2 regions of the Pseudoalteromonas sp. PB2-1 genome follow, and region 1 is predicted to be linked to the other one. Evidence: riboswitches for the same ligand, from Rfam matches in the RefSeq annotation. Region 1 holds a riboswitch; the other holds the start of a gene.
What was found. A riboswitch is a leader RNA that binds a small molecule or an ion and turns the genes downstream of it on or off. The one in region 1 is predicted to bind lysine.
Positions count from the first base shown of each region.

Region 1 (4,251 bases):
TGGCATAAAAAGTACGGCATACTTTCGGTAAAGCCGTATGCACCACATTGGCTGAATACCAACCAGTCTTGTTCATTTAAATCGCTTGCTAATTGGTGTTCACCCAAGCAATCAAGGGCGGTGCAAAGTGGGCCGTATAAAGTCATTGCCTTAGGTTCAGCTGTCGATTTACGCAATAACGCCGCAGGAAAATTTTGGCTTGTCACTGCAGGGCGAAGTAAATGGTTAATACCGCCTGATAAAATCACCTGCTGTTGATTGTAATTCTCTTTGCGCTCAACGACTGGGGTTGCGTAATGACCACATTCGCCCACCGCATAGCGGCCAAGTTCCATCCAAAGCTCTTTGACACCAGCATCAGCTTTAATGCTCGCGAGGGTCTCGATAAGTGCAGACCAATCAAGTCGGTTAGCATCTTGGGTATAAGGGATGCCTAAGCCCCCGCCTAAATCGAGAATATTAAGATTAATACTTAGTGAGTTAGCCAGCTGTTGTAATGGCGAAATCATCGTGCGCCATAACTCTGCGAGCTTATTAGTGCTCAGCATATTGCCCCATTGGAAAATATGCAGACCGTCAAAGCTAAGAGCTGGGTAATCACTGACCGTGAGAGCTTGCCACTCATCACAGCCCAAACCAAAAGGAGTGAGGCTGTCGCCGCCAAGCGGGTTCTTTTCGCTGTCTGGCCAACGCAGTTGTACACGCAATAGAATTTGCAACTGACAATTTGCTTTCATTGCTTGTTCGTTTAACCAGCGCACTTGGTTAATGCTCTCGGCCACAAAGGTACGTACGCCGCGAGCAATAAAATGTGAAATTTGTGCAGGGCTCTTTGCAGGCCCTGTGTTGAGCACGCGCTCGCTATCGATGCCCTGAGCAAGTACTTGCTCAAGTTCACCTTTGCTTGCAACATCAAAGTTAAACCCTGCGCTGTCTAAACATTGAATAATGCGAGACAGTGGGTTGGCCTTAACGGCATACCAAAGTTTCACATCGGTTTGCGCAGTCAGTTGATTTAAATGTGCAGTTAATTTATCTAAATCATAGATAAAAAATGGCGTATCAAGATGCGTTGAAACGTGTGCAACCGCTTGCTTGATGGGCGTGCTCAAAAAGCTCATTAACGTAAAACCTCTTCTAACAATAATGATGCATCGCTTTGTTCGTCACGGTATTTCACTATCAGTGCACAAGACATGCTTAGACCTTGCTCGCGAGCCCACGCATTTGAAGCAGGGCGAGAGCCTGGGATCACAATCGCGTTTTCTGGGATCGCTTCACCTTTATCTAGCTGGCGCTCATTCACACAATCGTAGACGGGAATAGTTGCAGATAAGCGCACACCCGGTGCAAGCACAGCACCTTTTTTCACAACCACACCTTCAACAATAACGCAGCCTGCGCCGATGAATGCATCATCTTCAATCACCACTGGGCTGGCACCAATTGGCTCAAGTACGCCACCTAACTGTACTGCTGCACTTAGGTGGACATTTTTACCTACTTGTGCGCATGAGCCCACTAGTGCGTGGCTGTCGACCATCGTGCCTTCATCGATAAAAGCACCAATATTTACATACGCTGGTGGCATGATAATCGTGCCTTTGGCAACGTGTGCGCCACGACGAACACTGCTACCACCTGGTACCATACGCACGCCTGCATCGGCTGCAAAGCCTTGTGGTGCTAAGTTGTGCTTATCAACAAAACCACCTGGGAACTCGGTATTCGTGCCATTTTTGAAAGCTTCTAAAATGCCTTGCTTAACGTCAACATTGGCGTGCCAGTTGCCGTTCTCGTCTTGTGTTGCTGCGCGAACTGCGCCTGATTCTAAGTTGTTTAATAATTCTAACCAGCTCATGATAAAACCTGTTTTTAGTTCCAAGATAAAATTGTGTTGTTTGCGTGGGTGATGCCGTCTGTTTGCTCAAGCTCTAAATGCGTAAGCGGCGGACGTAAATGCGGGGTATTTATTTTACCTTGCAGGTGCATCAGTACTTTTACGGGGATTGGGTTTGCCACAGCGAATAAACTTTGGATTGCTTGCGACCAATCGGTGAATAGATTTGGGTATTGACCACTTAAACTGCGTTTAACAAACTCATGGGTTTGACTCGGCCAAGCATTCGCGGCAACCGACACTAAACCTTTTGCACCAGCTTGAGCAAAATATGGCATAAGTGCATCATCGCCACTGAAAATGGCCAGTGTTGGCGATGCCGTTCTAAAACCTTCAAATTTACTAATGTCGCCACTGGCTTCTTTTAAAGCCCACAGGTTTTTGTGCTCAGCAAGGTTTTTGATCACCTGCGGTGCAATCTCAACTGCGCTTCTTCCAGGTACGTTATACAACATACAAGGGTGATGACTTGCGTTAAGTAGGCTTTCAAACCAATGTGTTTGGCCAACAACCCCAGGTTTTGCATACAGAGGTGAGCCCAATAGATAGCCATGAATAGGGAGTTGATTGCAGTATTCAACCCAAGCAATTTGTTGTTTAAGGTTCATGCCGCCTACAGCAACCATGAGGGGGACACTCGGTGCTAATTGGCAAACATGCTCAACAATGGCTTGCTGCTCTTTAAGTGAAAGCGCCAGTCCTTCACCAGTACTGCCAAGTAATAAAATGCCGTTATTTGCATCTTGCTGCTCAGCCACCAGTTGTTCAAGGGCCGTGTAATCGACCTCGCCAGATTCAGAAAATGGCGTGACAAGCGCTGTCCATAATGGATAGTCGTTTAAATCAAAATTGTTGATCATCTCTCACGAACTTATAAGGTATTCGAAGAGTTTATGCGGGAACATTTGAATGGAGCCGCATGTCGTCATTCGAACAAGGTATAATTCGAAGAGCGAATGGGCTTAAAATAATAAAGACGCGACGGCCTTATTATACTAAGACCAGAAGCTCTCCACCAAACTAATCAATAGCACTTTGCTATTGTTGGTGACAGTCGCTGGGATTCAGCCCAGTCGCCCGAAATAAGCACCTCACAAACGGTGTTACTTCTCGGCGTTAATTCCCCTCACGTATGATCAACAGAGTCTGTGCTCTTCCCATACGCTACCTGAATAACGCACCTCTTCCAGCCCTTTATGCTCGCTTTAAAGGTTAAAGCCAACATAGTTAAATAGGGTATATTCGGCGATTAAAGCATTTTAGCCATCTAGGTGTCAAGGCGAAGGGTTTGTTTTTAGTGACCGATTTTGCAACATGGTTACGTATAAGCGTGTTTTTACGTACACTTAGCGTTAACCAAATAAATTGGAAAAATGATGGAAAAATTTAACGATATTTATCAACGAGCCGTATCTCGAAAGGGCAGCGAAGACATGCTGCAGACACTGTTATCAAACCCGCTCGATGATACTGATATTGCCAAAATGCATGACGATTTATGGTTAGAAGAGTTCACACGTAAAGTTTTTCAAAGTGGCTTTTATTGGTCTGTTATCAATAACAAGTGGGCAGGTTTTCGCGACGTGTTTTGGGATTTCAGCGTAGAAAAATTGTTGATGATGCCACCGGATATGCTTGAGCAAAAAGCCAGTGACGAGCGCATAGTTCGTAATTTTAAAAAAGTACAAACGATCCCAGAAAACGCATACATGATCCACGAAGTTGCTGAGAAACATGGCAGCTTCAGCCAGTTTATTGCGGATTGGCCAACTGACAATATTATTGGCTTGTGGGCCTATCTTAAAAAACATGGTGCGCGTTTAGGAGGGAATACTGGCCCTTACGCTTTGCGAGCGCTTGGTAAAGATACCTTTTTACTTTCTCGCGATGTAGAAACCTACTTGCGTGCTCACGAGTTGATAGACGGGGGCTTACAAACTAAAAAATCGTTACAAGCAGCGCAAGATTTTTTCAATGAACTACAACAGCAAAGTGGCTATAGCCTGCAAGCACTTAGTCAGCTTGTGGCCTATGGGGTTGGTGATAACCGCGTAGGTGTAGCCACACGTTAAGGACAGCTATGAAACTGCAAACTCGATACACAGATATTAGTGAACTGCTTGCCATTAAAGATATGCCGAGCGCCGTTGCTGAGCCGCAATTACTGCTATTCAATGATAGGCTGGCTGATAACTTTTTAATTAAACATGACAGCGAACTTTTAGCTAAATTGCTATCTGGTTCAACGATAGATAGCGCCGTTGCTCCGGTTGCACTTGGTTACTCAGGTCATCAGTTTGGTCATTTTTCACCGCGTCTTGGTGATGGCAGAGCGCATTTGCTTGGTGCGA
Region 1 covers NZ_CP090667.1:243,507-247,757, forward strand. Annotated here, with positions in the region: gene L0Z67_RS01200 (PLP-dependent decarboxylase) at 1-1,121, opposite strand, end outside; gene L0Z67_RS01205 (2,3,4,5-tetrahydropyridine-2,6-dicarboxylate N-succinyltransferase) at 1,121-1,861, opposite strand; gene dapA (4-hydroxy-tetrahydrodipicolinate synthase) at 1,876-2,760, opposite strand; lysine riboswitch at 2,898-3,094, opposite strand; gene L0Z67_RS01215 (DNA-3-methyladenine glycosylase I) at 3,277-3,972, shown strand; gene L0Z67_RS01220 (protein adenylyltransferase SelO) at 3,981-4,251, shown strand, end outside.

Region 2 (4,251 bases), 1.7 Mb from region 1:
CTGCAACGATTGAATAAAAGCTCAGCATCACAACAGCGCCAAACAAGCCTATATAACCAGCTGCAGCTCCAACTTTGGCTGCGGTGTCTTGCCATGCACTTGATAGCGCTTTAACTGGGTTTGCCTGCGCTTGGTGGCCTAAATACAACTCAGTATACAAAGCAGGAAGTGCTAATAAGAAAATAACGATAAAATAAACAAGTAAAAATGCACCGCCGCCATGGTTTGCCGCCTGCGTTGGGAACCCCCAAATATTACCTAAACCTACTGCCGCACCAGAAGCGGCAAGTACAAAACCAATACGACTTTGGAAGCCATCACGAACTTGTGCCATACATCTACATTTCTGTTATTATTTTTCCTCATTAAACCATAATTACAGTCAACTGCGTAAACAATTTGCGTTTGTTCGTGCCCATACAAGAGCATTTGCTGTAAAAATAAACAAATCTAATTGTAGGGTTTCGTAAAAGCCACAAACCATGAGCAGTCACTATTTTTCTAACACCTTAAAAATTGATTCAGGGCTAAGTTCAACTGATAAACAAGTTGTACTTATGGATGCTTCACGTATCAATATCAGCTCCCTGCCCATTGAAAGGTTACTCAGTGAATTCGAGCTTAGTGTACTTACAAAGCGCAAAATGCCAGCCGCTAAGCAAGAGTATATTGCCACGCGCTTAGTGCTTAAGTATTTATTAAAACGCAGCAATCCTTTACTTAAAAACACACCACTTTGCGCAATTTCGAGCCAATTTGATGACGTAGACAACAAATTGAAGCTTCACTCGCCTTTAAGTGAACCAATTTGGGCTTGCTTATCACATTCCCGTGGTTTTATTGGTGCAGCGCTTAACCCCGAGCAAGATCAATTTGGTTTTGATATCGAACACTGTTCGAAAACACGCCCCTTTTGTGAAGCTCGCCAAACATTTTTACGATCGCAATGAAGTTAATTTAATAAGTGGCTTTAGCGATATAAATGAGCAAGCTGGATGTTTTTTTAGAATTTGGACACTAAAAGAAGCGCTTGCCAAAGCAACATCGCAACCTATCGCTAAACTTTTGAGCCCGAATGTGTTTACTGAAATCGAAAAACATAACCTCACGGCCTCAAGTAACACACTGAATGATTTTGACATAAGCGTGGTGGCACAAAAAAGCACTGACTGGCAGTGCTCTTTTATTAACTTTAACGACCTATGCCGCGACTTGGCTTTCTAATAATCGACTATGAATAGCTTGAACAACAAGGTCAGACTCGCTCTGCTCCACCAAAAAGCACAGGTTATGTTTACTTGCACCATGACAAATTAAACGAATATTAAAATCACTCAATACTTGCATTAAGTTGGTCTCTTGTTGTCGCAGTTGAATCTCAGAGCCAATTAGAGCCACCAGCGTTAAGTTATTCTCAACCGACACATGACAAAACTCAGAAAGCTTATCTAAACAAGCTTGATCCAGCTCAGGACGTGATGCATTCGGTGCGTTATCTAACGTGATTGCAACACTGATCTCTGAGGTAGTAACCAAATCAACCGAAATATTAAATTCACTTAAGATAGTAAATACACGCGCTAAGAAACCACTCGCAAGAAGCATTTCTGGGCTTTTAACCGTTAAAAGAATTTGGTTTTTACGCTGCGTGACTGCTCGGATACCTGGCTGCTCTGACTTTTCTTTTTCAATCCATGTGCCGCCTAATTGTGGCTCACGGCTTGAACCTACAAACACACTAATATGGCTGCGGCTTGCCGGTAAAATAGTAGCTGGATGCAGCACTTTTGCCCCAAAGGTAGCCATTTCAGCGGCTTCATCAAAGCTAAGCCTTGCAATAGGTGTAGCTTTTACACATAAACGCGGATCAGTACTGAAAATACCCACCACATCCGTCCAAATATGCACACTCTTTGCGTTGATTGCTTCAGCCAGTAATGCCGCACTGTAATCTGAGCCGCCACGGCCTAAAGTCGTTGTTTGGTTATATTCATCACTGCCAATAAACCCTTGTGTTACTACAACTTGCTCAGCTAACAATGGCACTAAATGTTTTTTTGCAGCAGCAGCTGTTGCAGCAATGTTTGGAGTGGCTTTAGCGAATTGGCTATCTGTTTTTAATACTTTACGCACATCAAATCGCACCGCATCTAAACCCTGGCCACGCAACACTTGCGTAAATAAATACGATGATAAGCGCTCACCAAAACTTAGCAGCTCGTCTTGCTCTGCCGCTGATTTAATCCCTTCAGTAGCAAGTACCTGAAATGCTCTTAAAGTCTCATTAAAGCCATGAGCTAAATCGGCATCAAGCGATAGCTCAGCTAAAATATTCTCTTGAATAGCAATAACACCCGTGATGTGTTCATCGCGCTCAGCCGCGCTCAAATCACGTTTACACAATGCAACTAAATGGTTAGTAACGCCCGCACTGGCACTAACAGCAACAATACGTACTTGATTATCCGCGCATACAATTTCTGCACAGCGGCTCATAGCATCAAAATTAGCTACACTGGTGCCACCAAATTTTGCAACAACGTAATCTGATTTTGTGTTGGCGGCTAATTGGGTATTCATGTCGTCTCCTTTTGTGGAAAACTATCCACAGTAATTCAAGAAGAACTCGGCAAGGGGGTGCTTTGAAAATAAAGAGTAGTCCATGCCAGAAGCTCTCCACCTAGTTTGGTGACAGTTTTGAGGATTCAGCCCCATAAACCGAAAAATAACCGTGACGTCCAGCTATTTTTCTCGGCGAGTACTTCCCTCATTAATGGTCATTGGCGTTCGTCACCTCACATTAACTACCTAAGTATCGCACCTCTTCTGAATGTTAAGTTAACACTTGGTTAAAATAACAAAGCCTGCTGTTAAAAGCAGGCTTTGAAAGTTATCGTTTAGACGTCTAGCTGTCAAGTGTTAAATAAAACTTCCCGCTAGGTGTGAGCCATAATAACCCGCTGTATAGGCTATTAATAAATACAGCGACATTTTTAAATAACTCATAAACGTTAATGCTTTGACTTTACTCATCGCAATAATACCCGCGGCAGACCCAATAATAAGCATTGAACCACCAACCCCTGTTGCATAAGTAAATGACAGCCATTGCTGAGGGCTCATAACAATGTCGGCTTTGAGTAATGCAGCTGTTAGTGGCACGTTATCAACCGCAGCCGACAACAAGCCCATTAAGTAATTCGCATACTCAGGAGCCATAAGCTCATATAAATGTGTAAATTGAGATAACACACCCACTTCTTTCAGTGCACCAACTAACAGTAATACCCCAACGAAGAACAACAGTGTGTCGTATTCAATCTCACGAATATAGTCGATGATTTTTTTGTTTACGTCTTTTTTGCGCATCAAAAATTGCGCAACCAAAAACATTAATGATAAACCAAATAAAAAGGTTAATAACGGTGGCACACTATAAAGAACGCTCAAAGTTAAGGTGGCAATAATGGTCGAGAAAAAGATAACCGCAATGGTAATGTCGGTTTTTTCAATACGACGAGCCATTTGCTTTTCAAATACCACATTACCTGACATTCCTGCTGATAACATCACAGCCAGTAATGCGACGCTTGCAAGCGAAGGCACAATAAGTAATAACAAGTTACCAATAGTGACTTTTTCATCGAGGAATATCATTAAGGTCGTTACATCACCTGTAATAAGCGATACCCCACCCGAGTTCACACTAAATACAATTAAGGTGGCATATTTTATTAATTTTTTAGGGTCTAATTTCAGTGACATCACCACCGCAAGCGAGATTAAAGTCGCGGTTATGTTGTCTGAAATCGATGAAAATAAAAACGCAAAACCACCAATCAAAAACATCAGCTTCCGTTCACTGATTTGATTTGGCATAATTTTATGCACAATATTTTGAATAAACCCTTTCGAGTTTAAATAAGCGACAAAGGTCATTGCAGCCATAAGAAATAACCACAACGTCGCTATTTCTAAAATATTATGATCAAGTTGATGTTGGATAGTTTCTGGGGTTTGCCCATGAATTGGAGAGATAAACAAGATAATCCAGCATAAAGTGCCAAAAAAAAGCGTCGTTTTGGCCTTGTTTACATGGATAATATCCTCTATAACGATAAGCAAAAATGCCACCGCTATCAGGGTTAGGATAAGTGGGGTTACCATGGTGTTTGAACAACCTTTATAATAATGTAAAAATTGTAATTCGAGTGTTTCGGCGCGGATTCTAGCAGTATCTAAGTCATAAAA
Region 2 covers NZ_CP090667.1:2,184,329-2,188,579, forward strand. Annotated here, with positions in the region: gene L0Z67_RS10225 (sodium-dependent transporter) at 1-334, opposite strand, end outside; gene L0Z67_RS10230 (hypothetical protein) at 483-950, shown strand; gene L0Z67_RS10235 (4'-phosphopantetheinyl transferase superfamily protein) at 916-1,224, shown strand; gene lysC (lysine-sensitive aspartokinase 3) at 1,201-2,580, opposite strand; lysine riboswitch at 2,662-2,834, opposite strand; gene nhaD (sodium:proton antiporter NhaD) at 2,920-4,167, opposite strand.
Region 2: linked by a shared signal. The riboswitch ahead of lysC (lysine-sensitive aspartokinase 3) and the one ahead of dapA (4-hydroxy-tetrahydrodipicolinate synthase) in region 1 are both predicted to bind lysine.